One region of the Lysinibacillus sp. JNUCC-52 genome, then DNA from elsewhere that is predicted to be linked to it. Evidence: riboswitches for the same ligand, from Rfam matches in the RefSeq annotation. Region 1 holds a riboswitch; each other region holds the start of a gene.

Region 1 (8,040 bases):
CAAATATGCGTCCCAATGCTCTTTACGTAAAGGCAAGCCTTCTCGCAATGCAGGTTCATCGACTTGAATAATAGAAATGCCAGCCGCCTCTAGTGCCTCAACCTCTTTCCTTAGTGCAAGCGCAATTTGATAGGTCACTTCTTTCCGTGCAATATCGTCACGTACAAATGACCAGTTTAAAATCGTAACTGGGCCTGTTAACATCCCTTTCACATAGCGATTTGTTAAACTTTGTGCATAGGCCGTTTCTTTCACTGTCATCGGCGCTTCCCATGCAACATCACCGTAAATAATCGGTGGTTTTACACAACGAGAGCCGTACGAAACGACCCAAGCTTTTTCTGTAAAAGCGAAGCCTGTTAGTTTTTCACCAAAGTATTCCACCATATCTGTACGCTCAAATTCACCATGCACAAGTACATCAATATCTAAATCTTCTTGTATGGCAACCCACCTTTTCGTTTCTTGTGCGACAAAGTCAGCATATGCTTCATCTGAGATCTGTTTTTTACGCCATGCATTACGCGTGCGCTTCACTTCTTCAGATTGAGGGAAACTTCCAATCGTAGTCGTAGGGAATAGTGGTAGTTGCAGTGACTGTTGTTGAATAAGCTGACGAGTATTAAAATCATTTTGACGTTCAAAATCCTCTGACGAGACCGTTTGCATTTCTTGTTGAACTGCCTGATTATTTCGTACTGGATGTTTTTTTAATGCATCAATTGCTTTCATGCTTTCAGAGATTGTGTGATTTGATGAGTGGTTTTTTTCTTTTAAATATTTAGCCACCTCTGATATTTCAGCCAATTTTTCATCAGCAAATGCAAGTGCATTTTTCAAGACAGGGTCTAGCTTTGTTTCAAGGGCGGTCGAAATCGGCACATGCTGTAAGCTACATGACGATTGAATCCATAGCTCTTGTACACTAGTCAACTGTTCGATTGCCTTAATCGTTGTACTTACCTCTGCTAAATTTGCTCGCCAAATATCTCGTCCGTTAACAATACCTATCCCCAATACTTTATCCTGTGGAAAACCAAATTGGCGTAGTGCCTCCATATTTTTCGTATAGCCATGAACAAAATCTAAGCCAAATCCTTGTACAGGGAGTTCAATTAGTGTGTTATAAGCTGATAACGATTCAAAATACGTTTGTAGCATAATATTGGCCTCTGGAACAGCGGCTGCTAATTGTGTATATATTTCTTGCACTAGTTTGACCTCAGCCTCTTCTAAAGTGGAGACTAATGCAGGTTCCTCTAATTGAACCCAGTCAGCACCAGCTGTAACGAGTTCTTGGATTACCTGCGCATAGAGTGGTAGTAATGCTAAAATAAAGGCAACTTGTGATACTTTATCGTAGCCTTTAGTTAGCTTGCAAAATGTATAAGGTCCGATTAGCGTTGGCTTTGCAGTAATGCCAAATGCATCTTTAACCTCAAGGAAATCTGTAAGTATTGTATTCTCTGTTAATTGTAGTGTTTGTCCTTCATATTCAGGTACAATGTAATGATAATTTGTGTTAAACCATTTCGTCATTTCACTAGCAACAGCTTCTTTATTTCCGCGCGCTACCGCGTAATACGTTTGTAAATCAACCTTTCCACCTTGCCAGCCAAAGCGCTTTGGCACTAAACCAAACATCGTCGCTGTATCAAGCATTCTGTCATAGCGTGTAAAATCCCCTACAGTGACAATATCTATTCCGCTCCGAAGCTGCCTATCAATACGTGCAAGACGGATTTTTTTAATTTTTTGTAAGAAATCTTCTTCTGTAAGTTCATTTCTCCAAAACGCCTCTAATGCCTTTTTCCATTCACGGTCTTCTCCTATATATGGATAGCCTACTACAGTTGTGGTATACGTCATGTTACATCTCTCCTCAAATTAAAATAAAAAAAACCATCTTCCTTTTCGGAAAATGGTAGTTATTGTAAATCTAATTAGCTATGACGAAGCGATACGATAATGTATTAATTGTCGTATATATTCGTTAGTCGCACAGTGCCAATTCGGTCACATCTCACCACCTATTTCCACGTAGGTTATTTGGTGTGTACTAGACATTGGCAGGTCTCCTGGCTTCTCATCAACACGCCTCACAGCCTTCCCAGTTCCCCAGTGGCATTTGTGATTTGCTCCGATTTACAGTTGCGGGACAGCGTCGGATTTACACCGACTTCCCTTTTAAGCCAAACTTTCATTTGGCACCAACTCTTACACAATATTCAATTATGCTCTTACTATAGCATACATTTTTCTGAAAAGTATAACTTTTATACAGTTATGCGCATATTTTCAGTAGATTGTTACAAGAGGAGTAATTTTAACTTGTACTAATTGATGCCAATATAATAAAAAATATACTAAAAAAGGTATTTTAAGTAATTTGTAGAATTATATAGTTATTACAAGAAATAGCGAGGAGGAATACTATGATTGTCGGTTTACATCATGTACAACTTACAATTCCTAAAGGCTCTGAGGAGCAAGGAAAAGCATTTTATTGCAATGTACTGGGGTTAAAAGAAATAGAGAAACCAGCATCTCTTAAAGGGCGTGGTGGTTTTTGGCTACAAGTAGGTAATCAAGAAGTACATGTCGGCACAGAAGATGGCTTTGATCGACTCACAACGAAAGCACATATTGCTTATCATGTAGAAGATGTTGCACATTGGAAAAAGATATTAACAGAACATCAAATAGAAATACTTGATTCTGTTCCAATTCCGCATTTCGAGCGCTTTGAATTTAGAGATCCTTTTGGTAATCGAGTAGAAATTATTCAGCCGATTTAAAATGAAAAAGCAGCCATCTTGCTAATGGCTGCTTTACTATTTATAGTTTAAAGTGCTGAACTTCTTTGTTTAACTTCTCTGCCATCGATGCTAAATGATCTGTATTTTTTGAGATTTCATCCATCGTCGCGACTGTTTGATCGATTGTTGCGGTCGTTTGCTCTACCCCTGCGGCAGATTGCTCAGATATTGCTGCTATTTCATCGATAGAACGGTTAATTTGTTCCGTTGTTGTGGAAATACCTTGTAAGTTTTCTGTGATGCCTTGAATATTACTAAACATACTATTAACGGCTGAAGCAATTTGTTCAAAGGTTGTATTTGTAGTCGTAATTTGCTCTGTGCCCCTTTTTACTTCTTCATAGCCCGTTTGAAGTGATGCTGTAACCCCAACTGTTTCATTTTGAATACGTCCCACTATAGATGAAATATCCGTCACAGAATAGGATACTTGTTCAGCAAGCTTGCGCACTTCATCGGCCACAACCGCAAAACCTTTGCCTTGCTCCCCTGCCCTTGCTGCTTCGATTGCAGCATTCAATGCTAATAAGTTGGTTTGGTTGGCAATATCATCAATAACAGAAACTAATTTAGAAATTTCTTGTGATTGCCTATTTAAGCCTTCAACATTTGCAACAGCCTCTTGGACGATTTTATCAATAGCAAACATTTGCTGTGTTGAAGTATTCATTAAATGTTGTCCACTTGCTGTAAGCTGCAAAACTTCACTCGAATAGCCTTGTAAATCTTTACCTTGTATATTAGCCTGCTGAACATTTATTTTAAATGTCTCCATCATTTGAGCTAAGTCTCCAGCATTATGTGCTTGTGATTCAGAACCACCCGCTAGTTCAAGCATTGTGAGGGCAATCTGTTCTGCACCTGTTTTTACTTCTAAAGAAGATTGTGCAAGTTGTTCACTGTTGGCAGCAACGTTCCCAGAAACTACATTTATCGAACCAATGATTTCATGGAGCTTACGATTTAATGCATTTGTCGATTGTACGAGTAAGCCAATTTCATCTTTCATTCTTTCAGGCAATGGAGGCTGACTAATATCACCATCTGCCATTTGCGAAATTTTTTGTATGACTGCTTTTATCGGATTGGCAATCATATGCGCCGATATGTAAGCGGTTACAATCGCGACGATAGTAGTGATTATACCTATCATTAAACCTATATTCATCGTTTGCTTCGATTGAGCAATCATCTCCTGCCCAAGCTTATTAATAGAAGCTTCTCTTGCACCTGCAAGCTCCTCGTACCCCTCTCTAATTTCTGTTGCAAGACGATCAACAGAATTAAGATTTTGAATAGCCGCTTCTACATTTCCTTTGTCATATTCAGCAAATACATCCGTTTGTACAAAACTTCGCCATTCTCTTGCTTTTTCAACCGTCTTCGATAAGCTTTTATCTGTCGACAATTCATTTAGTATTGTATTGTTTTCTTCTGCGATTTTAATATAATCATCGAATTCTTGTTTATATTTTTGATTTCCCGTAAGTACGTAGCTTTTCGCAGCAGTTGTTCGAACACTAATCGTTGATGATAGTTTTTCACTTGCTGTTAACAACTGTAACTCTTTATTGACAATTTCCTCTCCAGCACTAATGACACGTTTATTGGCGAAAAAGCTATAGGTGTTAAAACAAGCGATGAAAAATACTACAATAAAAAATGCACTAATAATTTTAGCTCTAATTGTTTTGAACCTAAGTTTTTGTAACATACTATTTTCCCCTTTCGTTCGTGAAATTATTTAAATTCCTACTATTAATCAACATTTCCCGCCAACTTTTGCGGGCAATGTATTCATCTATTTCTACCTAAATATAACATATATTACCTATCACACCTATGACTCTAACTATGTATTTCACACTTTTTAATAAGCAAAAAAATCCCCATAATACGTGCTTTTATAAGTATTCTTCGACTAATAAAGTTATTTTTATATCATTCCTTACCCTTATTTTGATTTCTCTATTTGCACATTGCCTACAAGCTTTTCAATAATATCGAGGTACATTATTTTTATTACTATATTTTTTGAAAAAATGGGTTGGCATGCATTGTTAGCCGTATGTTTCACAGGTTTTATTTATCAAACTGAAACATTTGTAATGAAACTGTAAATTCAAGCGATAAAGCCTTTTATATCAAGGTTTACAGATATGTCAATGCTCACTGTGGTAACATTTACCTCACAGAAGCCCTACTTTTTCATGCTACGATTATTGCAACAGCAAGCAAACAGATATGATTTTACTGCTCGCTTACAGGAGGTAAAAAGTATGAAAAAAAATTTTTTAAAAACTACACTAGCATTGTCGATTGGATTTAGCTCATTTGGAATCGCTCAAGCATCCTTTGAACCAATCAAAGTGGAAGCTGCAACGACAAATGCACAACATAATGACCAAGCTGTTGCAGCGAAGGCAGATCAACTTATTCAAACAGGGAAAAGTTTAATTGGTAAGGCCACATACAGCAATTCAGTGTACAAGTCTACATATCCTTACAAGTTTTCTTGTGCTTCATTCATCATGTATATTTTTGAAAAAAATGGAGTTGATATTGGGACGTATAATGAAAACTATATGATTCAGCAAGGGACATATGTTCCTAAAAGCCAATTACAAAAAGGCGATTTAGTATTTTTCAAAAGTAAAAAAACAGGTACAGATCCCGACCATGTAGGCATGTACATTGGAAATAACAAAATTATTCATATGGCTGATTCGAAACAAAATATCGTCATTTCAGATATGGGTAGCAAACCTTATTATACTGACAACTATGTATCTGCACGCAGAGTATTACCAACATTACTATCGGCTAACCCTGCAACAAAAGGTGATAAAATTGTTGAAAATGCCTTAACTTATAAAAATAAAGTAACGATAAGCTCAATAAATAAAGAACAAAGCTTACGTTTTACAGCACCTGGTTTCGTAGAATACGTTTATCGTAAGAGCGGTGTAAAACTTAGCACAACAAACTTAAAAGATCAAATGGCTAAAGGAACTACGGTCTCTCGTGCCAATTTAAAAAAGGGCGACTTAGTGTTCTTTAATAGTGTGAAAGGGTCAAAAAACCCATCCCTTGTAGGTATTTACGCTGGAGATCAACGTATCATCATTCCAACTTCAAGTGGTGTTACTACTAGAGTACTCTTTGTGGATTACTATAAAGAGCATTATATAACAGCAAAACGTGTATTTTAAGTAATCAATGGCTCTGTGATAACACGATGTCTACAATTGCAAGAAAATAAAACATAGCATACAAGCATGGTATAATCATGCTTTGTATGCTATGTTTTTGATATATAAAGCGGCAACTTTCATTTTGCAAAGTGTCATTCTCTATGCATAGAAAGCCTTGCTTCACTTAAAGGTAATTGATGATAAGTGGTCGTTAGGACTGAAGTCTATATTTGCTTTAATTGGTTAGCAAATTCAATCATCGATCGACTAGACATCGGGCCCTTTATTAATACAATTGTATCTTTATCAAGTTTTGGTTTAAGTATTTCTAATACACCTGTAACATCTTTGAATATATGAACCTCTGCCGTTGTTCCATCTTTTTTTGCTTGTGCTGCTATATCTTCTGCTCTTTTTCCAATTGTCATAAGCATTTCAATATTTCTCTGTGCCACCATCGAACCAATCTCACGATGATACTTTTCTTCGAAAAGACCCAATCGCTTTATATCACCTAATATAAGGATTATTTTTTTATCTTTTCCTATCGTATCTAAAACCTTCAAAGCAGCTTCAACTGATGTTGGGTTATTTGTCCATGTATCGTCTATAATGGTACTTTCACCGATACCAGTTGAAAATTCTAGGTGCCTTGCCATCGGTTTAAATGTTTTTAAACGCGAGATTGCAGTTTCGATAGACAATCCCATTTCCTTTATAGCTGCGATAGCTGCTAGTGCATTATACACTTGATGTTCTCCGTAACCAGGTACAAAAATAGTATATTTTTCATTTAATAGTTGAAGAGTAAATTTCATCCCATTGTTCGTAAATTCAATGTTAGATGCTTTGTAATCTGCTTGTTTCTGGACGCCAATAGTAATAATTTTCCCTTTAAACGTATGCAATGGTACTTTTTTTGTATTTTCATCATCACCATTGATGATTAATGTGCCATCCTCAGACAATCCCTCTAAAATTTCCGATTTTGCTTTTATATAGCCCTCAAGGTTTTTACATCCATCTAAATGATGGACACCGATATTAGTAATAATACCAATTGTCGGTTTGTAGATCATACATTGATGTTTAATGTTACCTGTATTCCCCAGACCAAGCTCAAATACCGCTGCTTTTGTTGTTTTATCGATGCCCGTTAAATAGGGTAAAGATTGGCGCGGCTCGTTTTTACTACTAATAGATGCCTGCACATTCCAATCTTTACTTGCAATATGTTTAATCATTTCTTTTGTTGTTGTTTTCCCACATGTTCCAGTTAATGCGACCACTGGTATATCAAAAAGTCCTCTATAATATTCGATAAACTTCCAATATGCCTGCAAAGTACTTTTTACTTGAATAACAGTCGTATTCGCTAGTGCGTTTTTTAGTTCACTTAAAGGTTTATCTGAAATGACGAGGGATGGCCCCTTATGATCTATTTCCTTCCAATTAATGGACTCACTTTTATTGATAAACATTAGTGTATTTTTTTGCGTTAAATCGTGGCGGTTATAATAAATAGCATGTTTGACAAACCATTGTTCAGAACCGCTGACTAATACCCCTTGTAGTAACTTTCTAATCACAGTTACACTTATATTTTGCACGTTACCTCCGTCCCCCCTCTCATTAGAGTATGAAAAATGATAGCTAGACGCTTGGGTAAAGGAGCGGTTCCTTCCCTATTTCTAGCAATGATTATTATTTGTTGATATGTTTTATCTTTTATTTAGAGCGCTCCTTTCTAGTAGATTACTATACAATATTATTAACTAACTTCATGTGACACAGTGTTTATCCTGTTGTCCTTGCATCTCTTTTTACCGTGCATCTCCTCTAAATGGTTTTTTTATTTTTAAATCGGCTGCCAAATTGGAAATTTGCTGACTATACATATCCCCTTTTATCAGAACAATTGTATTTTCATCTACAATTTCATGTAATAGCTTATAAACGAGTGTACTATTTTTAAAAGTATAAACAGGTTTGTTAAATCCTAGCTTTACTGCATGATCAGCCATAAT
Region 2 (8,040 bases), 490 kb from region 1:
ACTCAATTTCGATTAAATGATATTAACCTGAAAATTAATGAAGGGGAAGTTGTAAGTTTAATAGGTCCGAATGGCTCGGGGAAATCAACATTATTACGTGTAATATCACGTCTTTTAAAACCAAATAGTGGGACAGTTTTTTTAAATGAGCGTAACATTCATGAAATGAAGTCTAAAGAAGTAGCTAAAACACTAACGATGCTCCCGCAAATGAATAATCATCAATTAGATTTAACAGTGCGTGAGTTAGTAGAGTTTGGGCGTCATCCACATAGCGGAGGAAAGACGGTCCTGTCTAAAGAGGATAAAGAAATTGTTGATTGGGCGATTGACGTAACTAGACTGAAAGACTTACAAAATCGGGTACTACCTTCGATGTCTGGGGGTGAGCGTCAACGTGCTTGGATCGCAATGACTGTAGCACAGCATCCCAAAGTGTTGCTTCTAGATGAACCAACAACATATCTAGATATTGCACACCAATTAGAAGTGATGGAGCTTGTAAAAGAGTTAAATCAAAAATACAATATGACCGTTATAATGGTGTTACATGATATTAACCAAGCGGCACAAAATAGCGAACGTCTGATTGTATTAAAGAAAGGCAAAATCTATTACGATGATTCACCACATTGTGTATTATGTAAAGAAATGTTTCAATCAATTTTTGAAATAGATGCGGAAATTTATATGCAAGACGGAAATCCAATCTTTACGCCGATAAAATTGTGCTCAAGTTCTTGTGAAAAATCGTAGGCTATTTTTAAAAAGAAATTAGAACTAAAACTACAACACTATATACATTAATCTATTGAAGAAAAGGAGACTAAAAAATGATTGGTATAATTTATTACGCATATGGCGCACCGAAATCTTTAGACGATGTAACACCTTATTTTACACATATAATGAAAGGTAAAACACCACCACCTCATGTAATTGAAAATGTGACGGCACAATTTAAAAAATTAGGTGGTATTGATCCATTAGCAGCAAATACGGGACGTATTGCTAAAGGGCTGGAACATGCTTTACAGCAACGTGTAACAGAGCCTGTAAAAGTATATAACGCATACAAACATACAGAACCTTATATTCCAGATGTTGTTAACACAATGCTTAGAGATGGTATTACAACTTTTATAACACTACCTGTAAATCCGATTATGTCTACAGGGGCATCAGCGTTTCATGATGAAGTTAGTACGTTATTAGCTTCTCATGACGTTAAAGTTATCCATGCGAAAAATTGGCATTTAAATCATGATTTACTTGCTGTTTATAAAGACCGTGTTCAACGTGCATTTGAATGGATTCCTGCTGAAAAACGAGCACAGACGCATGTTTTATATACAGTCCATAGTCAGCCTATTGACCCTGAAAGAAACGAGCACTATGTGCGCCAGTTTTCCGAATTAGCCGAAGCCATTTCTAAAGAAGCACAAATTGCGAACTGGCATGTTACATATCGAAGTGGTCATGGGAAAGGTGACTGGCTAGGTCCAAATGTAAAAGATAAAATTAATTCATTGCAAGGCGAGGGTGCTCAAGGTATCGTCACATGTGAGCTTCTTTCACTTTCAGCGGATATTGAGTCCTATTTTGAAGTCGGATATGAATGTCATCGATTATGTGAGGAACTGCAAGTTGAATTTGCACAATCGGAGTTTCCAGGTGATAGCTATGATACCATTCAAGCTTTAGCTGCCATTGTCGAATCATTTATTCCCGCACAATAACTGAACAGGTTAATAAATTACGATTAACTATTGTAAAGTCTATATTGCCATCTGATGTCGATATTCCATTGATGTCAGATGGTTATTTGTTTTATATCAATATAGCGAACAGAATAGCCACGAATAAATACACTTCATTCTAATCTGAACTAGCATAAATGATATCTAACAAACGGCAAATCTATTTTAATATTTTTTTGTGTGTATAATGAAAAATTGAATAGAAGTTATAGGGCTTACGATAGTGGCTAAAATATGATAACAGCTATAAAATTATATAAGTACATATTAAATATAATACGCAGTTTAATTTAGGCTTCAGTAGGTAGAATAATAATTGCTTAACATTTGATAAAGCTTATCATGGAAAACCGTCTATCATTCTTTAGAACTATTGACGATATTATTAATTATACTAACCTAGCTAGTCATTTTTCATTTATTAACCGTTTGTTGTTCCTAAAGAAAATAGTGAAAAGTTACACTATAAAGAATTCGCTTTTCTTGATTTACTTTTTACTTGAAGGATGGTACACTTAATTGTGTTCAACAACAATATATTGTGTTAGTTTTATATAGGTACTACTATATGTAGTTTAATAGGGAAGTTCGGTATATCCGACGCTGTCCCCGCAACTGTTAAGCTGACGATGATTTAATCCACTGTGCATTCGTATGGGAAGGATATCAGAGAATGAAGCAAAGCCAGGAGACCTGCCTATAATAAAACAATTCAACCTTTCTTCGGGGAATAAGAAATGGGGACGTGACGATTTTTTTGTTTTTTTACGTTTCTAACTTAGGCTGTCTCTCCCAAGAGATAGCCTTTTTATATTATGAAAAGAGGGAATTTAAAATGAAACTTTATACGAAAACTATATGCCCAAAATGTCTTTGGGTCAAATCGGAATTACAACGTGCAGGACTTGAAGCAGAAATTGTGAATATTGATCACGATGAGCAAGCAAAACAAAAAATTATGGACGCAGGTTTTTTAAGTGTGCCTGTTCTTGAAGTAAATGACACATTTATAGGAGATGTCAAAGAAATTGTTTCTCAAATTGAGATGATTGCAATATGATCGTTTATGCTAGTCGTACAGGTAATGTGCGAAGTATTGTGACGAAATTAGATGGGGAATCTATTGAAATTTATGATGGATTGTTGCTGACTGAGCCCTTTCTATTAATTACATACACGGACGGCTTAGGTGATATTCCTGCAAAAGTAGCTCGCTTTTTAGAGCAAAACAAGGAATATTGCAAGGGAGTAGCTGTAAGTGGTAATAGTAATTTTGGGCACCATGTGTTTGGTGGAGCTGGCGAAAAAATTGCAGAAACCTACCAGGTCCCGCTAGTGCGTAAATTAGATTTACGTGGATATCAGGCTGATTATGAAGTAATACAAACGTTTTATGAAACGAGGGTGAAGGGATGAAAACATACTTAAAGCTTAATAATGAGGTGCTTAATCGCTATAGCACGACGGGTCAATTAGAGCTTGAAAAGGACCGTGAAGCAACACGCCGTTATTTTTTAGAATATGTAAATGTGCGTCTACGTTATTTTATTGATATTGAGGAGAAAATACGCTATTTAGTCGATGAAGGTTATTACGAGAAAGAGTTTATCGACATGTATGAGATAGATTTTATTAAACACTTATACAAAAAAGCATACGATTACAATTTCCGCTTCCCATCTTTTATGAGTGCAAGTAAATTTTACGATAGTTACGCAATGAAAAGTCGTGACGGGGAAGAAATTTTAGAAAAATATGAGGATCGTATTGTTATCATCGCTTTATATTTAGCACAAGGGAACACGGTTTTAGCAGAACGTTCCGTTGAAGCAATGATGGAGGCGTATCAACCAGCAACGCCAACCGCATTAAATAGTGGAAAAAAAGCGCGTGGCGAATTAGTAAGCTGCTTTAAACTTTCAATGGATGATTCAATGAATAGTATTGCTGAAAATATTGGTTATTGTTTAGAGCTATCACGCCTTGGCGGTGGAGTAGGGGTAAACTTAACAGATTTACGTCCATTAGGAGATCCAATTAAAGAAATTTTAAATCGTGCAAGTGGTGTGATTCCAGTTGCTAAACTTTTAGAAAATTCCTTCAGCTATTCCAATCAGCTTGGACAACGTAACGGCTCTGGCGTTGTCTACCTAAATATTTTCCATGCTGATATTGAGAATTTTATTTCATCGAAAAAGCCAAATGCTGATGATAAAATCCGACTTGCAACGCTATCAACAGGTATTATTATTCCAAGTATTTTCTTTGAACTGATGAAACGTGATAAAGATATTGTGTTGTTCAGTCCATATGATATTTATAAAGAATACGGGAAACGAATGTCTGAAATTTCCATTACAGAGATGTATTATGAGCTACTAGATAATCCTAATATCCGTAAGATTAAACGCTTGAATGCGCGCAGATTATATACAGAAGTGAAAAAAGCGCAATTTGAATCAGGCTATCCTTTCGAAATCTTTGATGATAATGTCAACGATGTACATCCACTCAAAAATATAGGTCGTGTAAAAATGTCGAACCTATGTACAGAAATTTTACAAGTACAAGAAACAAGTATCATTACTGACCAAAATGAATCAAATGAATACGGACTAGATGTATCGTGTAACTTAGGCTCAATTGATATACATGCCGCAAGTAAAGTAAGTGATTTTGGTACATTAGTAGATACAGCAATGCATCTTTTAACGAATGTGTCGCAAATGACGAACATCACGAATGTACCGCCTGTAGCTAAAGCCAATAAGTTAATGCATTCTGTAGGGCTTGGATGTATGAATCTGCATGGTCATCTTGTTACAGAAGGGATTATGTATGGCTCTAAAGATTCAATTGCTTTTATGGATAGCTTTATGGAAGCGATGAACTATTATTCACTTAAATCATCGATGGAGATTGCTAAGGAACGAGGCGAAACGTTCTACCGTTTTGAGGATAGTGATTATGCGTCAGGCGTTTATTTTGATCAATATGTTAATAAAATTGAAGAAGAGCTTTCACCAGTTGTATTAAAAGCATTAGGAAATATTCCAATCGTGACATCGAAAATGTGGGAAACATTAAAGCAGGATGTTATGGAATATGGTTTATTCCATTCTTATCGTCTAGCTATTGCACCAACTGGTAGTATTTCATATATTCGTAGCTGTACAGCTTCAATTGCACCAAGTACGGAGCGTGTAGAGGTGCGTGATTATGCGGATAGTCGAACAATTTATCCAATGCCACATTTAACAAATGACAACAGTCATTTATATGTGGAAGCATATGATGTGAATCCATATGATTTAATCGATTTATACGCAGCATCTCAAAAACACGTAGACCAAGGGATTTCGATGACGCTGTATGTCACGGATAACTGGACAACGGAACAGTTAGCGAAAATTTACATTTACGCTTGGGTAAAGGGAATTAAATCAGTTTATTATGTCCGTCAACGTTTGCAAAGCTTAGAGGAGTGTGTCGCATGTCAAATATAATTTACGAAGCGGTCAATTGGAATAAGTCAACGAGTGAACTCGCACAAGTATTTTGGGACCAACAATGGAAACAAATTTGGTTTCCAGAGGAAATTGCGGTAAGTAAGGATATTCAGCAGTGGAAAAACTTCGAACACCAAGATACGTATAAGAAAGTATTTGCAGGCTTAACATTACTTGATACAGTTCAAACGAATATTGGGATGAACCGTGTTGCTGCATATACATCGGACCTTCAAGAAAAGGCTGTTCTTACTGTATTTGATGCTTTTGAAGCAATCCATGCAAAATCTTATTCTTATATTTTCACAACGCTTTGTACAAATGAAGAAATTGACGCGCTATTTGAATGGGTTAAGAAAAACGAATACCTACAATATAAGGCAAATAAAATTGCGGATATTTATAATGGCATTGAAGAAGGGGATTCAGAAAGTTTATGGAAAGCGATGTTCTCGTCCGTAATGCTAGAATCGTTCCTATTCTACTCTGGTTTCTTCTATCCATTGTACTTAGGCGGACAAGGCTTTCTTCGCAATAGTGCAGAAATTATTTCCCTTATTTTACGTGACGAATCCATCCACGGTGTGGCAGTAGGCTTTTTCGCACAAAATTTATATAAGCAATTTTCGAAGGAAAAGCAAGAAGAGTTGACTTTATGGGGATATGAATTATTGCTGGATTTATATCAAAATGAAATGAATTATACAGAAGATATTTATGCAGAAACAGGGTTATCACCTGAAGTAAAAGCATATGTTCGCTATAATGCCAATAAAGCGTTAATGAATGTTGGTTTTGATCCAATGTTCCCTGAAGAAGAAGTGAATCCAATCGTAATGAATGGTATTCGTAATGAAGGTTCAACATATGACTTCTTTTCACAAAAGGGTTCTACTTACGCAAAAGCAAAAGTAGCGCCAATTACAGATGACACATTTAAATTTAATCGTTAAGGATGAAAAAAATGAACTTAGACGTAAAAATCAAAAGAATTCATGCTGATGCATTGCTACCTTTGCAAGCAAATCCAGGTGATGCGGGAATGGATCTTTATTCAATTGAAGCAGTAGAAATTCCTTCGGGAGAAGCAAAATTAATAAAAACAGGCTTACAAATTGAATTACCAAAAGGGACAGAAGCGCAAGTTCGTCCAAGAAGTGGACTAGCATTAAAACATAGTGTAACTGTTCTCAATAGTCCTGGAACAATTGATGAAGGCTACAGAGGGGAAATTGGTGTTATTTTAATTAATCATGGTAAAGAAACATTTATCGTGGAGAAATCAATGCGCATCGCCCAAATGGTAATCCAGATGGTTCCTTCTATTCAATTGCAAGAAGTAAATGAATTATCAGAAACGGTTCGTGGAGCTTCTGGATTTGGAGCAAGCGGCACAAAATAAGTTCGTAAGAATTAAGTTCGGTACTGTACCGAACTTAATTTTTTTGTAGGAGTGCCAGTCACCCATACAATTTACACACAATTTCACGATTATTTATTTAGTTCGAAAAAATAACATGTTTGACTTGCCATATAAATTTGAAATAAAATAGGCTCATATTAAATTGGAGGTTTTTGTTTGATTAACTTATGTTTCTTACTGGGATGGAAACTTTCTTAATAATTATTATTAAGAAAGTATGTTGGGTAATTTCGAAATTTTTTTAAAATAGGAGAGTATATGTATATTAAAATTAGGCAAGAGCACCCTTCAGATTGCAAAAAAATTGAAGATGTTATCAAAATGGCATTTTTAAATGTAGAACAAAGTGACAAACAAGAGCATTTTCTTGTGAATAAAATTAGACAATCAGATGCTTTTATTTCTGACTTGTCACTAGTAGCGATAGATCAGGAAACGAATGAAATTGTTGGTCATATTCTTTTATCTAAAATAACAATTGTCGCTTCTAATTTAACTGTAGATTCTTTAGCACTTGCTCCTGTTGCAGTCGCACCTGAACACCACAAGAAAGGTGTAGGTAGTCAACTCATTAATGCAGCTTTAAAACGTGCAAAAGAGCTTGGTTTTCAGTCAGTAATCGTTTTAGGACACAAAGATTATTACCCGAAATTCGGATTTAAAAAGGCAAGTTTATGGAATATAAAAGCTCCTTTTGATGTGCCGGATGAAGTATTTATGGCAATTGAATTGACGAAAGATTCTTTGACTAATGTTCAAGGAACAGTAAATTATTCAAAAGCCTTTATGAGTGAGAGTTAATTATTGATATAAATCATTTACAAAGACCCTGTATTTTTTATAGGGTTTTTTGTATGTATATTAAACTCCATTTTGAATGAAAAATGCACTTTAAATAACAGTAAAACGATTGTTTTATTTGCTAGCAACTAGACGTTTTGCACCTTCTTAAATAACAAATAGCGGTTGTAATATATAAAGTCTTTAATATAAATATTAATAGAACTTATGGTAATATAAGGTATGACGATAGTAGGGTAAGATTTTCATAATATCACAATAAGAAAGGAGCATTATAGTCATGGTTATAAGAAAAAGTGTGCTTTTATTAATATCACCTTTATTCTTTTTAGTAGCTTGTAGTGATGAGGAAGAAAGTAAAAATAATAATGAGAAAATGTATATATCTTCAATTCAGAAAAAGGAAACATTCGAAATTCAACAACCCGCTAAAATGAATGTAGCAAGAGGATTAATTGTTAGTAATATGAATAATACGATAAATATCAATGAAATAGAAAAAGGGTTAATGAATTTATCAGTTAATTATTTTTCACCTAATAGTTTT
Region 3 (8,040 bases), 1.5 Mb from region 1:
GTCGTTAGCTATTTTGCAATTCAACGTATTGGTGCAATTGTCGTTCCTGTCAATGCTAAATTTACATTGCAGGAGGTAGAGTATGTTGCACAGCACGCCGAGGCGAAAGCTATTTTAGTGCATGAAGCTATTTTTGCTGCCGTCGAGCACCTTCCTAGTGTGCCTTTAAAAATTAAAACAGGACTTGTGGAGGCAGGGTGGCTTCAATATGAGACATTAATACAACATGCCAGTACACAACCAATTGATTGTCAGCTAAATGAAGACGATGCATCCACAATATTATATACATCTGGCACAACAGGAAAACCGAAGGGTGTCCTTTTTAGTTATCGAAATATTTTAACTGTAGCCCAAATGATTGCAATAGAAATGGAAGTAAAACCTACAAGTCGCATTCTCCTTATGATGCCGTTAACGCATTCCGCACCATTACATTTATTTTTAATGGCAGGCGTCCTTGTTGGCTCCACAATTGTATTAACGCCAACATTCACACCAGATTTATTGCTAGATTCGATTGAACAAGAAAAAACAACACACTTTTTTGGAGCGCCTGTCGCTTATTTATTAACAGCCGAAACGAAGAGATTGCAAACAGCGGATTTATCTTCGATGAAATGGTGGGTTTACGGAGGTGCACCTTTATCACAAAATGAAATTCGCTATATACAAAAAGCCTTCCAAACAGAAAATCTGACATGTGTTTATGGATTAACAGAGGCAGGACCAAGTGGGTCTTTAATGTTTGGAAATGAACATGATTTGAAAGCGGGAAGCATCGGTCAGCGTGCACCACTTGGTACAGAGCTTCGTATTATTAACGACAATGGGGAAGATGTCGGTGTGAATGAAGTAGGCGAGATTGTGTTATTCGGTGAAGGCAATATGATGGGCTATTACAGGGACGAAGTAGCAACAAAGGCAGCGTTTATCGATGGATGGCTGAAAACAGGCGATTTAGCTCGTAAAGATGAAAACGGCTTCGTTTGGATTGTGGATCGCAAAAAAGATGTCATTATTTCGGGCGGTGTCAATATTTATCCGAAGGAGATCGAGGATTTACTTTTAAGCTACGAAGGTATTTTTGAGGTAGCGGTAATCGGTGTCCCTCACCCGCAGTGGGGGGAAACCGTAAAGGCAGTGTATGCTACAAAAGCGGAGATAGATGAAAACGAACTTAAAATATTTTTAGAAGAGCATCTAGCAAAATATAAAATTCCACGATTATTTGAACGAGTGGAAGCGCTACCACGAAATGCATCTGGGAAAATATTAAAACAATCGTTGAAGGAACAAGAGGTGAGATAAGGATGAAAGTGTTACAGCAAGATGCAAATCGCACAACTAACTTTTTCACGGAAGATGAGACATTACACAAACTATTAGAAATGATGCTAGATAAAGAGCTTTTAGACTATGCTAAACGGGAGTTAGAGGACTTTGGCGAGCTTTGTGCAAATGATATTGACGTAAGAGCGAAGCATACGGATAGAGAGGGAGAACCACGGCTGCAGCGTTATAATGCGTATGGCGAGGAAATAGCGCAAATTTGGGTCAATGAAGGCTACAAAAAAACGGTTGAAGAGACATATAACACAGGGATTGTTGGCTATGTGCACAAGGAAATTCCCCAGTTAGGGAAGAAGGGGAATTATGTGTACAGCTTTGCGCAAGGTTATTTATTGTCACATGCAGAGCCTGGCTTCTATTGTCCAGTAACTTTGACGATGGCAACCGCCTATTTACTAGATCATTATGCGAGTGATGAGGTGAAGAATAGGTTTTTACCACATGTTTGTGCAACAGGAGATCGAGAGCTATATGAGGGAGCAACATTTTTAACGGAGCGGCAAGGCGGGTCAGACGTCGGTGCAAATGTTGTAGAGGCTGTTCAAGACGGTAATCACTATCGGTTGTATGGAGAGAAGTACTTTGCATCAAATGTAGGGATGTGTGGTGTGGCGATGGTATTAGCGCGCATCGAGGGAGCTTCAGCAGGTTCCAAAGGGTTAACATTATTTGCTGTACCTTGGCGTCAAGATGATGGAACGGTTAATCATCTCCGCATTCGTCGTTTAAAGGATAAGCTTGGTGTCAGAGCAGTGCCATCGGGTGAGGTGGAATTTGATGGTGCACTAGCGTATGTCGTTGGTGAACAAAATAAAGGAATTTATTATATGTTAGAGGCACTTAACTTATCTAGAATTTGTAACGCTGTAGCTTCTATTGGCATTATGCGTCGAGGTTATTTAGAGGCGAAGCATTATGTATCAAATCGAAATGCGTTCGGGCAGCCTTTAATTCAATTTCCAATGATTCAAGATACAATAGGGAAATATGCGGCCAAGCTCCATGTAGAAGTGGCTACTGTTTTTGATCTTATTCAGTTGTATGACAAGGTAACGAGTGGACAGGGCAGTGAGCAGGACATCATGCTTAATCGTTTGAATATCGCCATCATGAAAAAGGAAACAGCTGAACAGGCGGTGCATTACGCAAGCGAAGCAATTGAATTGCATGGAGGAAACGGCTATATCGAGGATTTTGTAACGCCACGTTTACTTAGAGATGCTCAAGTACTTACGGTGTGGGAAGGGACTGCTAACATTTTAGCGCTAGAGCTTATTCGCTTAGTAGATAAATTTCAGGCCCACGAATTATTTGTTCGTGTGATGCAGGAGCGCTTGACGAAGTTAACAAATTGTTCATTGGTACAAATCGTAAGGGAACAACTGAAGAAAATCGAAACAACATTGCAAACTTTTGGCGCGTTGGATGAAGCTACGAAAACCTACGAGGCAAAGGGAGTAGCCCAAAAAATGGCACATCTATACGAAAGTGTAGTGGCAGTCGAATGGGCAGCAAAGTTTGGCGGCAAGTATGAAAAGCTAGCTGATATTTATTTAGAAGATACATGGGCATTGCGCCAGATCGGTGCACCAATGAAAACTGTTCAATATTTTGCGGATATTGTGTAGAGAATAGTTCGTGTGTCAGGCGCATAAACAATTCTGAATATTCTAATTGCTGAACAAAGAAAGATTCACGTAGACTTCTGTGGGAACGCACACAGTATAAGACGCAGGCAATCCAGATTACGGTGTGCCAGGCACGCAAACAATTAAAGGAATTGTTTGAAGCGGAAAGCACATGCATGCATTGGAAATCAATAATTATAAAAAAGAGACGCTAACTTAAGGTCTCTTTTTTTATCGTTATCTATTTCGATTTTCATGTATAATAAAATCAACTGAATATTATAAAGGTTCTTTACTAAAGTAAAGTGAAAAGGGAAATCGGTGTAATTCCGATGCGGTCCCGCCACTGTAAGTGTGAGTTTTTTCTATCAATGCCACTGAAATTTTTTTGGGAAGGCATGAAAAAGCATTTGAAGCACGAGCCAGGAGACCTGCCTTTATAGAACGATACATTGCAGCCTACGAGGATAGGATGGTGGTTTTTTGTGCAAGCACCGCCTCTCGTTATGATGACGAGGGGATTTTTTATGTTTTAGAAAGCTAATGACGATAATAATTGAAAATAAAGGTGAGAGTTCGAATAATGAAATACCTACATAATATCGATCATGCAACTGAACAGAGCTGAAACATGCACATACAATCTAAGGAGGTTTCACAATGAAAAAATATTGGAAGTTAGGTTTATCCGCATTTTTAGCAATGGGCATTTTAGTTGCTTGTGGACAAGAACCGAAAGACGACAGTACTGCGTCAGAGCAACAGGAGCAGCAAGGAACAAATCAGCTTGAGGAAGCAACATTCCCGCTAACAATGACAGATGCTACTGGCAAAGAAATTGTACTGGAGGCACCGCCTGAGCGAATCATTTCGCTTATTCCAAGTAACACAGAAATTTTATTTGGACTTGGCTTAAACGATAAAATCGTTGGCGTAAATGATTATGATGATTATCCACCAGAGGTAGCTGACAAGGAAAAGGTCGGCAGTATGGAATTTAATATTGAACAAATTATAGCTTTAAAGCCAGATATCGTTTTTGCGCATGAATCAGGTATAGCTTCTTTAGGTGGAGCTAAGGATCAGCTGGAAGCAGCGGGTGTAAAAGTATTTGTTGTAACAAACGCTCGTGATTTTAATGAGACATATACGACGATTGAGCAATTAGGTCGCGCCACTGGTAAGCTACCAGAGGCAGAAAAAATTATTGCCAATATGAAAGTGAAGGTTGAGGAAATAGAAGCAAAATTGCAGGATGTACAACCAAAGAAAGTCTTTGTAGAAACGTCAGATGAACCAGAAATTTATACACCTGGCAAGGATACGTTTATGCAGGAGATGCTAGAAATGATTCATGCTGAAAATATTGCAGCTGATACGGATGGCTGGTTCAAAATTGATGCGGAACAAATCATTACAAAAAATCCAGATGTTATCGTGGTCACTTATAATTATGTGCCCGATATTTTAACGAAAATTCCACAACGTGCAGGCTTTGATACAATTACAGCTGTAAAAAATAAAGCGATTGTACAAGTAGATGAAAATATAACAAGTCGTCAAGGCCCACGTTTAGCAGATGGGCTTGAAGAGTTAGCGAAAGCCATCTATCCTGAGGCTTTCGAGTGAGAAAAACAGCTTTTGCCTATGTAACAGCCATTACGTTACTTATCGTTAGCATCTGGTGTGGCGTATCAATAGGCTCGGTTCATATTCCATTAGAAGTACTTTGGAATAAAGCGGCAGATGAAACTGCTGCCAATATTTTATGGAAAATCCGTTTGCCACGAGTATTACTTGCAGGCCTTGTAGGAGCATCATTGGCAATTGCAGGAGCCGCCTTTCAAGGATTGTTAAAAAATCCGTTAGCAGACCCATATACGCTTGGGGTATCTTCAGGTGCTTCAGTTGGCGCTGTTATGACATTGTTTTTTGGCATCTCTCTACCCGTCGTCGGTTTGTATGTATTGCCAACGCTCAGTATGATCGGGGCAATCCTTACGATGGTAGCTGTGATGAGCTTTGCCAGAATAGTAGACCGTTCTCTAAAAATGGAGACACTAATTTTAACGGGAGTTATATTTAGTTCGTTTTTAGGCTCGCTTATTTCATTAATGATAGCGTTATCAGGTGAAGAGCTCCGCCAAGTGATAGGTTGGTTACTCGGCTCGGTGTCAATGCGTGGATGGCCATATGTACAAATGATTACCCCATTTGTTGTCATTGGCTCTGTTATTTTGTGGACGCAAAGACGTGAGTTAAATGTTTTGCTTTACGGAGAGGAACGAGCGAAGCATTTAGGGGTCAATGTAAAGCGTAGCAAATATTTAATTTTAGTAGGAGGCTCAATGCTTACTGGGGCGGCAGTTGCTGTTTCTGGAACAATTGGTTTTGTCGGTTTAGTTGTGCCGCATATGACCCGCATGATTTGGGGTTCAGATCACCGTCATTTACTGCCGCTATCGTTTTTAAATGGTGCAACATTACTTATCATTTGCGATTTAGTGGCGCGTACAATCATTATTCCACGTGAGCTACCGATAGGTGTTATTACTGCATTTATTGGTGCACCTGTCTTTTCTTATATTTTTTATAAGCAGCGTAGAAGCAAGGGGGTACGTGTATGATTATCGTTGAACATCTATCAGGTGGCTATGAGGACATCCCAATCGTCAAGGATGTAAGTTTTACGGTAGAAAAGGGGAAAGTCCTTGGTATATTAGGACCGAATGGTAGTGGGAAATCAACATTATTGAAAGTAATTAGTGGCATATTACCAGCGACAGCAGGAACGGTTTCATTGGACGGTAAAAATATTAAAACGTACAGTCCGCGCGCGCTGGCAAAAAAGATGGCTGTCCTCCCACAATTACATGCCAATGCATTTTCCAATACAGTGCGTGAGGCAGTATCACTTGGTCGTTACCCACATCAAACTGGATTTTTTTCTCAGTGGTCAGAAAGAGATGAGCAAGCGGTTCAATATGCCATGGAGCAAACGGGCGTCACACGTTACGAACATACATCAATGGAGTTTCTATCAGGCGGTGAGCAACAACGAGTTTTTGTAGCTCAAGCTTTAGCACAGACAGCGGAAGTATTATTGTTAGATGAGCCGACAAATCATTTAGACATTGCTCATCAACGCCAAATTTTAGATATGGTGCGCAAGGAAGCCATTGAATGTGGTTTAACCGTAATTATGGTGTTGCATGATATGAACTTAGCCTCCCTCTATTGCGATGAATTATTATTAATGGAAAGTGGCTGTGTACATGCTTTAGGTGAACCACATAAAGTATTAATAGCCTCTCAAATTGAGGACGTCTACAAGGCAAGAGTGACAACATATGCCCATCCAGAAATACCTAAACCGCAAATTACCATCATGCCATCATCAAGTGAATATCAGCAACGAGCAGTCATTGTGAAAGATGATTTTAAAGTAACAACCAATTATATCCAGCTAAAATCAAATGTTCCGTTAAAAACAGTTTCTTCAGCTGTTCATAATCCTGGAATAGGGTGGTATGACTGCTTATTAAATCGCTCTGTACCAGGAGATTATGTCGTGAGTGATGTGAAACAAGAGGTCACAGATTTTTTACAAAGAGAACACTTTTCGGCAACTAGCACAGTAGTAATGCTAACTGCTGTTCCTACACAACTCTATGCACTTAATGAATATAGCACTTCTTTCGGTAGTGTGTTTGTCGTTGTCACGGCGGGTGTTGGAAATGCTGTTGATGTCTCTCGCACACACGAAAGACAGGATGCGCCATATATTGGTACTATTAATACGTGGGTCATCATCAATGGTTGTTTATCAGAAGAGGCGTTTTTCCAAGCACTGATGACTGCAAATGAAGCAAAAACAAAGGCATTGCAAATGGAAAACATTCGCGATCACCGTAGCGATACAATTGCAACAGGTACTGCGACAGATAGTTTACTTATTGCGGCAACGCAAAAGGGTGAGGAAATGCGCTATGGTGGGCCGATTACAGATGTCGGTAAAATCATTGGTAAAGGTGTTTATGAGACGACGATTCAAGCAATACAAAATTATAAAAATAAAGCATAGGAGTGAAGAGGGATGAAACTTTACACGAAAACAGGCGATACGGGGAAAACAAGCTTAATTGGAGGGCGTGTAGACAAGGATAGTTTACGTGTTGAAACATACGGGGCAATTGATGAATTAAATTCTTTTATCGGCAAGGCAGTGAGCGAATTAGATCGCGAATTATTTAAAGACATTTTAGTTGATTTAGAAACAATTCAACATGAGCTTTTTGATGCAGGTGGTGACTTGGCCAATGTTATGAAGGAGCGTCATTATAAGCTTGCTGAAGCGCCGATTGAAGTATTGGAGGCACGTATTGATGCATTATCTGATGAAGCGCCACCATTAGAGCGATTCATATTACCAGGAGGAGCTCCTGCGGCTGCAACATTACACATTGCGCGAACTGTTGCCCGCCGAGCAGAGCGTCAAATGGTAACGCTTATGAAAGAAGTGCAAGATGTACCGACTATTGTGCAAAAATATTTAAACCGTTTGTCAGATTATTTATTTGCTGCTGCACGTGTTGTGAATGCTCGTTTAAATTTACCTGATATTGAATATATTCGTAGTGGGAAAGTGTTTAAAAAATAAGGCAAGAACAGCGGTAATACGTGTCTAGAGCTAAAGAGCTAGAATAATCTTACTTTTTAAAAAATATTTTAAAATGACCTTTTTACAGAGAACGTTAGTAATTGTACGAAAAAAAGGTAGTTACGATAAAATAAAATACAAGAAAGCTACTTTGAAGGAAAATTCAGGGTAGCTTTTTCTCTTATAAAATGTAAGAATATAAAATTATCAGAAATATTTTTGTTTTATGTTGACTGAATGCTCACTCATTTATTAGAATGTGAATATAGTGGTGGAATGTCATACATTTACGTATGAGCTAGAAAATTTAACACAAAGAGAGAAAATTTACGACAAACTAAAAGGGGGGACCAACCATGAGTCCATTAGTTATTGCAAACATTGTTCTAACAATCGTGG
Region 4 (8,040 bases), 500 kb from region 1:
GGGTCTTATTTAAAGTCTGATTTCATCCATGTCCAAGCGATGAAAAAAGTAAATGATACTACAATGACAATTCAATTGGATGAACCATTTACACCAATGTTAGATAAATTAACAGTGCCAATTTTGCCAAAGCATGTCTTTGAAGGACAAGACATGAGAACGGCTACGTTTAACCAAGAACCAATTGGTGCTGGCCCATACATGTTTGAAAAATGGGATAAAGGGACAAGTCTAACGCTTCAAGCGTACACTTCTTTCTTCGGAACAAAGGCATCTATTGAAAAAGTTATTTTTAAATTTATTCCAGATAGTAATGTTCGTGCATTGCAGCTGAAATCTGGCGAGTTAGATATTGCGTTACTGGATCCGAATCAGGTTGAAGAGCTTTCGAAAGTAGAACAATTAAAAATGTACGAAGTAGAATCAGCCGATTATCGTGGCGTGTTATTTAATATGAACTATCCACTTTGGCAAGAAGTCGATGTTCGAAAAGCGATGAGCTATGCGACAGATCGAACAGGCATAGTTAAAGGCATCCTACATGGGTATGGGACAGAAGCTTATTCGCCACTTCAAAAGCATGCCTATGTAAACGAAAATATTGAACATTATACTTATGATGTAAAGAAAGCAAATGAATTGTTAGAAAAATCGGGATGGATATTAGCAGACGATGGGTTCCGCTACAAGGACGGTAATAAGCTTGCCTTTACCATTACGGCACCAATTACAGATTCTGTGCGTGTCAATATGGCGAATTATGTCGCTCAAGGCTATAAGGAAATTGGGGCAGAGGTAGAAGTAGCGGCACTTGATTGGAGCAATATCGTGATTGAAGAAACGGAAGCGTTTATGGTGGGATGGGGTAGCCCATATGATGCGGACCACCATACGTATAGTTTATTCTATTCGGGTGAATCGAGCGTAACAAGTGCGGGCTACAATTATGGAAGCTATGCCAATGCAAAAGTAGATGCTTTGCTTGATGAAGGACGAACAACTGTCGATCCTGAAAAACGCAAGGAAGTCTATATGGCATTACAAGAGGAGCTAGCAGAAGATCCACCGTTCGCTTATTTTGCCTATGTTGATGCTGTTTATGGCATTAATAAAAATATTAGTGGTGTGAAAGAGCGTATTTTAGGTCATCACGGTGCTGGCTTCTTATGGAATGTCGAGGAGTGGAAATGGAATGATCGCTAAGTGGATCGGGAAGCGAGTGATAATGGGGACAATTGTCCTCATTATCGTGAGCTTCCTCTCTTTTTTCATTATGCATGCTGCACCTGGCAATCCTGCTGCTGCTTATTATGGAGGCAATGCTCAAACATTAACAGTAGCTGAGCAACAACGAATTGAAAAAGCGTTTGGCTTAGATAGGCCAGTGCTTCTACAATATGGTACTTGGTTAGGCGAAGCGGTAAAAGGAAATTTAGGCTATTCTGCCAAAGAGGGAAGACCCGTCATAGCGATTTTATTAGAAAGGTTACCTAACACATTACAGCTAGTGGCGCTCACATTATTTGTCGTTACAATTGTCTCTACTTGGCTAGGTTTACGGGCAGGAATGAAGGAAGGTTCTTTATTGGATAGAGGATTATCCATCTTTAGTATAGCAAGCTCTGCGATTCCTCCTTTTTGGCTAGGTATTGTCTGTATAATAATTTTTTCGGTACAGCTTGGTTGGTTTCCTTCTTCAGGTATGAATGATGTGCGTGGTAATGGAGGTTGGCTTGATCGTTTAAACCATATGGTGCTTCCACTAATTGTTTTAGTATTTTCTCATGTGGGCATATTCGCACGCTTTTTACAGGACAGTGTTAAGGCAGAGAATCGTAGTTATTATGTACAAGTTGCGCGTGCAAATGGCGTTCCAGACCGACAAATAAGAAAACTCATACTACGGAATTCTGTTATTCCGTATATCAATTATATTGGTGTGACGATTCCTTCATTCTTTGGTGGTTCCATAGTAGTTGAAACACTTTTTGGCTGGTCAGGATTAGGCTCATTGCTTGTGAAATCCGTTATGGTTAAGGATTTTCCTGTACTTATGGGAGCCATTCTGATTATTGGTGTTGTGGTGGTCATTTGCTTATTTGTAATCGACGTTTTAATGATTTGCATCAACCCAAGATTGAGAAGAGGAAAATTAGTATGAGAAAACAACGGAAGATGCCACTCGTTTGGCTTGCGCTTCTTTGCATTATATTAGGAACTACCATCTTCTCCTCACTGTTGGCACCTTTTGAGCCAAATGCAATGGATATGAATCATATTTATGAAGCACCAAATCTTACACATATACTTGGTACAGATCAGCTAGGCAGAGATGTTTTATCACGGATACTTGTTGGGGGGAAAGTTACGCTTTTCATCGCCATAGTGTCAGTCGTAATTTCAAGCATTATAGGCATTATCTACGGTGGTATTAGCGGTTTTGTTGGGGGTGCCATTGATGTCATTATGATGCGCATTTTGGAGGCCTTTTTAACGATTCCATCCTTAGTAATTGTACTTGCCCTGCAAGCAATTATGCAAGGAAGTGTTTGGCGAATGGCCATGATTATAGGTTTCACAGGTTGGTTTGTTACAGCTCGAATCGTTCGCTCTGAGTTTATTCGCTTAAAGGAAATGGAATTTGTCCAAATGGCTACAATGTTTCGTACCCCATTATGGAAAATATTATTTGGTCATTTATTACGAAATAGTGTGCCTGCTATCTTTGTCGTGACAATATTTAACTTCGCAGGTGCGATTTTTACGGAAGTGTCTTTAAGCTTTTTAGGCATCGGTGTGCCGCCAGCAATCCCGTCATGGGGAACGATGCTGTACACAGCGCAAAATGATTTACTTGTTGGGGCTTGGTGGATCGGTCTTTTTCCTGGAATACTGATTTTTGTGACGATATTATGTGTACAAGCGATCGGGACCACTTTCAAACAAGGAGGAGAACGATCCCATGTTTAGTATCGATAATCTAACTGTTCAAGTGAACGATAAAAACCTCATCCACAATATTTCGTTAACTGTCCCGAAAGGCGAGATTACCGCAGTTATCGGTGAAAGTGGCAGTGGGAAAAGCACAACAATATCAGCTATTTTAGGGATGCTCCCGCCGCAAACTGAGGCAATGGGTGCAGTTTTCTTTAATGGGGAAAATATGCTGACGATGTCAAAAAAAGATAGGTTGTTATTAAGGTCAAAGCATATTTTCACGATTTTTCAAGATGCCACAAATAGCTTTTCACCTACGCAAAAAATGAAACAACAATTGTATATGTTTACTGCCTTACGAGTGGGTGATGACAAAGAGAGGTTTCTCTCTAAAATGACCGCTATATTAAAGGAGTTAAACTTATCAGTAGATATATTAGAAAGCTATCCATTTGAGTTGTCAGGTGGTATGCTACAACGCTGTATGTTAGCTTGTGCATTGTATAATGAGCCAGACATATTAATAGCAGATGAACCAACTTCTGCACTAGATATGCTGCATCAACAACACTTTATAACATTATTAAAAAAACTTCATGCGCAGCTAGGGACAACTATTATACTGGTTACTCATGATTTAGGGGTTGCTGTTTCACTAGCGAATAACATAGTAGTGATGAAAGATGGAGAAATCGTTGAGAAGGGGCAAGCGACAGAAATTTTTGAGCAGCCTAAACATCCGTATACGCTACGGCTTGTCGCAAATCATTTTTAGGAGGCGTATATGTATTGCTTCAGGTTGAAAATATAAGTAAAAGCTTTCGAGCAGGTCAGCAAGTATTAGCAAATATAAATCTTTCTGTAGGAGAAGGTGAAATCGTCGGTCTAGTTGGAGAGAGTGGCAGCGGTAAAAGTACTTTAGCGAAAGTCATTATGCAGCTAGAGTCAGCTAATAAAGGGACCGTCCATTTTCAACAACAACACATCACTAAGAAAAATCGAAAGTCCTTTTATGAAAATTGCCAAATTATATTCCAAAATGCAAGTAATGCTCTAAACCCTATGTGGACAGTCAAGCAACTATTAAGAGAGCCATTGCAACATCAAAAAGTGGTGACGGACAGCTATTTACAAACGATGCTTGCGAAAGTTAAGTTATCAAACGATGTTTTATATGCTTTGCCCTCTGAACTTAGTGGTGGTGAGAAGCAAAGAGTAAATTTATTACGCTCAATTCTTGTAGAACCGAAATTGATAGTGTGCGATGAAATTGTTTCAAGCTTAGATCGTTTAATTCAGCGAGAAATTATTGATTTATTAATGGCGTTGAATAAAGAAAGAAACATGGCTATTTTATTTATTTCGCATGATTTAAAAGCTGTTTCTTATTTAAGTGAACGGATATATGTAATGAGAGCTGGAGAAATTGTCGATGAACAGCACAAGGAACAAGATGGATTTCATTTCACTGATAGCTATGCACAAAAGCTATTCCAAGCAATGGAAGGTGAATAATATTTCGTTTTTTCGCAGCAGAAAACAATTAGATACCGTTTTCTGTTGATTGACTTTAAAATTCCATTACTTTACAATATGATTTAATAGTATACTAGTGAGTTTACTATTTATCTCAACAAAATAGCGTGTAGTAATAGGTGTAAATTGCGTGCAATTTACTGAAAAGGGAAGTCGGTGCGAGTCCGACACTGTCCCGCAACTGTAAATGTGAGTTTTCTTTTCGTATACCACTGTTAAATGACGGGAAGGGGAAAAGAAGCTGTGACCATAAGTCAGGAGACCTGCCTGTTACGAGTACACACCATAACCCTACGAGGAATAGGAGGTGGCATGTTGACAAAGCAGAATGTTCTGTTCGTCACAGTACGTCAAACGACCAATACCAAAGGAATTAAGGATATACGGCATCGAGCCAAATATCTCCCATTGGTTCATTGTTTGATGCTGCTTGATGAATGATAATGATTAGCTGAACGACGGATTTCCTCTCAAAGCAGGAAATCCGTATTTTTATGTGATCGCAACATTTGTTTTGAAAATATGTACGAACTGAGGTGCACGTATGACGAATATTCATGTATGTACAACACAAGAAAAGCAATATGTAGATATGAAGATTTGTAAACTGTCACGAGTTGAAGTTGCCAAGCAGCCTAAAACTAGAATGGTCATTGAAGCTCTTGTTGATCAGTTTTTAGCATCAGGACTTATTCGTAACGAACGTTTATTTAATCAAATATTTTTTAACAAAGATATCATTTGGATTCAAAATGAGGTGTATGACGGTTGTCTTTTTGCTAAAGCAAGCGTGGCGGACGAGCTCAAAACGAAAAAGAACGGCTTTATGATGTACATGCCAACAAATCCAATTGTTTATGAGGTCAATGGTGAGGCGTATCATTTAATAACACGTATTGATTCGATTCGTGCGAAACCAAATTTAGATAGGCTGAATATAGAGCCGAAACCTATTTTAAGTGCTGCGCGAGTCAATGATTTACTATGCTCAATGGTTATGCGTTTTTATATTACCTATTTAGAAGACTTGTCGTTAGTCGTTCATACAAATCAAGATACTAATAAAATATTAGATTTAATAAAATATGTAAAGCATGAATACCAACACTTTCTTGAAAGTGTGAAAGAATTAAATGACTATCATTTAAATTGGCACCCACGAGGTAATGGTCATCAATTATTGCTTCAACTGATCGAGCAATTACAAATTTTAAAGAGTAAACCTGGCACGGTTCTTGTAGATTTTACGAATAGTAATGGTTATGTAATTGTGGAATCGGCAAATAGCTTTGTTGCGAAAGTAAAGAAAGCTTTATAGGAAATATAAAAGGCATCGAGATGTTCTCGATGCCTTCAGTTATTTTTTAAGGAGAATAATATTGATGGATATTGCGGATAACTTTTGAAACCGCCGATAAAAGCCTAGGAATCGCCGATAGAACCGTTGAAACCGCCGATAAACCACTAAAAATCGCTGTGTTGCTATAGAAATGTGTGTCGTTGTTTAATTACAAGCAATGCATGGCTTCTTTTGCGTCATACCAAGGAACGGAATAGCCCTTACCCTTCGCACAAAAAATACTAGACGATGAATAGTCGGGATCAGCTTGCTTATTGTAATTGATTTGCGCTATTACTTCTTCACTATTATGGCATTTATCATAGCCATCAAATTGTAACGATATTGATCCTTTGCCGTTCGTATAAGCAGCGAAAGTAGTACTATAATGCATAAATGTTGCAACAGGAACGCGTCCTGTTAATGTTACTTGTTCCTCTGTTAAGACGGGTGCATCAAATGTACCGTCTGCTTGCTGGATATCGTTCATCATACGACCGATAAAATCATTCGATGCTTTCAATTTGAAGCGATAATACGGTTCAAGCAATATATTTTCGGCTTGTTCCAGCCCTTGTCGAAGTGCACGGAAAGTTGCTTCGCGGAAATCGCCTCCCTCTGTATGCTTGATATGGGCACGTCCTGTCAAAAGGGTGAAGCGTATATCCGTAACGGGGGAGCCTGTTAAAAGACCGTGATGCTCTCGCTCAAATAGATGTTTTTCAATTAGTCGTTGATTGCCAACTGATAAATCATCAGCATGACAAGCGTTAACAAACGTGTTTCCTGTACCTCGAATATTTGGCTCCATTAATAGGTGAACCTCTGCATAATGTTTTAACGGCTCAAAATGACCGTATCCTGTTACAGTTGTTGCAATTGTTTCCATATATAAAATTTTAGGTTCACCAAAAGTAATAGTAAGTGAAAAGCGACTTTTTAACACTTCAGCAAGCACTTCAAGCTGAATAACACCCATAATATGTACATGGATTTCTTGAAACTTCTCATGCCATACGACGCGCAACGACGGTTCTTCGGCTTCGAGCAAACGGAATACTTGTAATACTTCTTTTATATGCTGCTGCCCATCATACTGTACTTTAGCTTGTAAAGTCGGCACTAGCTCATATGGCTGAGGAGTCATTGTACTACCTAAAATATCACCGATTTTTGCTAGACTTAGCCCTTTTACAGCGAAAATTTCTCCAGCTTGCACTTTTTGTGTTGTGACAAAACGACTTCCATTATATAAGCGGATTTCAGTTACTTTTTCAGTCATATCACCAAATGTAAAGTCTTGGCGTGTATGTAAAGTTCCTTCTAAAGCTTTGATAAAGGTTAAACGTTGCATGCCATCATGACGGATTTTAAATACTTCACCTTGAAATGGTCGTTGATGGTCGAATTGCGTTTCTGTAAGTAGGGGTAGCTGTGATAAAAATTCTTTTATTCCAATATCCTTTAAAGCAGCACCAGTAAAGCAAGGAAATGCTTGCTCTTGTTTAATGAACTTTTGCAACTGCATTAGGCATGTTTGTGCATCGAGAGTTTCTGTCAAAAAGGCATCGAGTAGTTGTTCATCACGCTCAGCTAGCCACTCAGCAATGTGGTTTGGTACGTAATCTGCACACAATGGATCGTTTATTAAAAGTACATGCTCCGAACATTCTTTTTGAAGCTGTCCCACAACGGCACCCACATCAGCACCCTCACGATCTATCTTATTTATAAAGAAGAAGGTTGGTACGTTATATTGGCGTAGCAATTGCCACACTGTTTCAGTATGACCTTGTACACCTTCTACAGCGCTTACGATAATGATAGCGTAATCCATTACACGAATTGCACGTTCCATTTCAGGTGAAAAGTCGACATGCCCAGGCGTATCTATTAACGTATAGATATCACTTCCAATTTCCATCCTCCCTTGTTCAGCAAAGATGGTAATGCCACGAGCTTGCTCGATTGAATGATTATCCAAAAAAGTATCTTGATGATCGACTCTTCCGCGCGTTTGAATACTATTCGTGTGGAAGAGTAGTTGTTCACAAAAGGTTGTTTTTCCTGCATCGACATGTGCGAGCACACCAATCGTTTTATACATAAAAAATCCTCATTTCTATTTTTCCTATACGCTCATTGTAACAGATTCAGCTAAAAAACATTTCGTGTTTAATAGTGCTCGTTCATGTTAAAATAGTAGTAAATAATTCATAATTATTAGT

What was found. A riboswitch is a leader RNA that binds a small molecule or an ion and turns the genes downstream of it on or off. The one in region 1 is predicted to bind cobalamin.
Region 2: another riboswitch for cobalamin. It lies ahead of JNUCC52_RS06475 (glutaredoxin family protein); the one in region 1 lies ahead of metE (5-methyltetrahydropteroyltriglutamate--homocysteine S-methyltransferase).
Region 3: another riboswitch for cobalamin. It lies ahead of JNUCC52_RS11130 (ABC transporter substrate-binding protein); the one in region 1 lies ahead of metE (5-methyltetrahydropteroyltriglutamate--homocysteine S-methyltransferase).
Region 4: another riboswitch for cobalamin. It lies ahead of JNUCC52_RS01485 (hypothetical protein); the one in region 1 lies ahead of metE (5-methyltetrahydropteroyltriglutamate--homocysteine S-methyltransferase).

What each region holds. Positions count from the first base shown of each region.
Region 1 covers NZ_CP065546.1:745,283-753,322, forward strand. The annotation lists gene metE (5-methyltetrahydropteroyltriglutamate--homocysteine S-methyltransferase) at 1-1,869, opposite strand, end outside; cobalamin riboswitch at 2,052-2,230, opposite strand; gene JNUCC52_RS04085 (VOC family protein) at 2,436-2,798, shown strand; gene JNUCC52_RS04090 (methyl-accepting chemotaxis protein) at 2,839-4,533, opposite strand; gene JNUCC52_RS04095 (C40 family peptidase) at 5,099-6,031, shown strand; gene JNUCC52_RS04100 (UDP-N-acetylmuramoyl-tripeptide--D-alanyl-D-alanine ligase) at 6,238-7,623, opposite strand; gene JNUCC52_RS04105 (Mur ligase family protein) at 7,837-8,040, opposite strand, start outside.
Region 2 covers NZ_CP065546.1:1,230,317-1,238,356, reverse strand. The annotation lists gene JNUCC52_RS06485 (ABC transporter ATP-binding protein) at 1-756, shown strand, start outside; gene JNUCC52_RS06480 (ferrochelatase) at 834-1,739, shown strand; cobalamin riboswitch at 2,300-2,475, shown strand; gene JNUCC52_RS06475 (glutaredoxin family protein) at 2,596-2,820, shown strand; gene nrdI (class Ib ribonucleoside-diphosphate reductase assembly flavoprotein NrdI) at 2,817-3,176, shown strand; gene nrdE (class 1b ribonucleoside-diphosphate reductase subunit alpha) at 3,173-5,266, shown strand; gene nrdF (class 1b ribonucleoside-diphosphate reductase subunit beta) at 5,254-6,222, shown strand; gene dut (dUTP diphosphatase) at 6,234-6,671, shown strand; gene JNUCC52_RS06450 (GNAT family N-acetyltransferase) at 6,951-7,493, shown strand; gene JNUCC52_RS06445 (CamS family sex pheromone protein) at 7,774-8,040, shown strand, end outside.
Region 3 covers NZ_CP065546.1:2,224,999-2,233,038, reverse strand. The annotation lists gene JNUCC52_RS11140 (class I adenylate-forming enzyme family protein) at 1-1,311, shown strand, start outside; gene JNUCC52_RS11135 (acyl-CoA dehydrogenase family protein) at 1,314-2,981, shown strand; cobalamin riboswitch at 3,250-3,434, shown strand; gene JNUCC52_RS11130 (ABC transporter substrate-binding protein) at 3,642-4,610, shown strand; gene JNUCC52_RS11125 (FecCD family ABC transporter permease) at 4,607-5,608, shown strand; gene JNUCC52_RS11120 (adenosylcobinamide amidohydrolase) at 5,605-7,065, shown strand; gene JNUCC52_RS11115 (cob(I)yrinic acid a,c-diamide adenosyltransferase) at 7,078-7,641, shown strand; gene JNUCC52_RS11110 ((Fe-S)-binding protein) at 7,998-8,040, shown strand, end outside.
Region 4 covers NZ_CP065546.1:243,053-251,092, forward strand. The annotation lists gene JNUCC52_RS01460 (ABC transporter substrate-binding protein) at 1-1,203, shown strand, start outside; gene JNUCC52_RS01465 (ABC transporter permease) at 1,193-2,161, shown strand; gene JNUCC52_RS01470 (ABC transporter permease) at 2,158-2,970, shown strand; gene JNUCC52_RS01475 (ATP-binding cassette domain-containing protein) at 2,963-3,712, shown strand; gene JNUCC52_RS01480 (ABC transporter ATP-binding protein) at 3,727-4,452, shown strand; cobalamin riboswitch at 4,574-4,758, shown strand; gene JNUCC52_RS01485 (hypothetical protein) at 5,018-5,791, shown strand; gene JNUCC52_RS01490 (elongation factor G) at 5,982-7,919, opposite strand.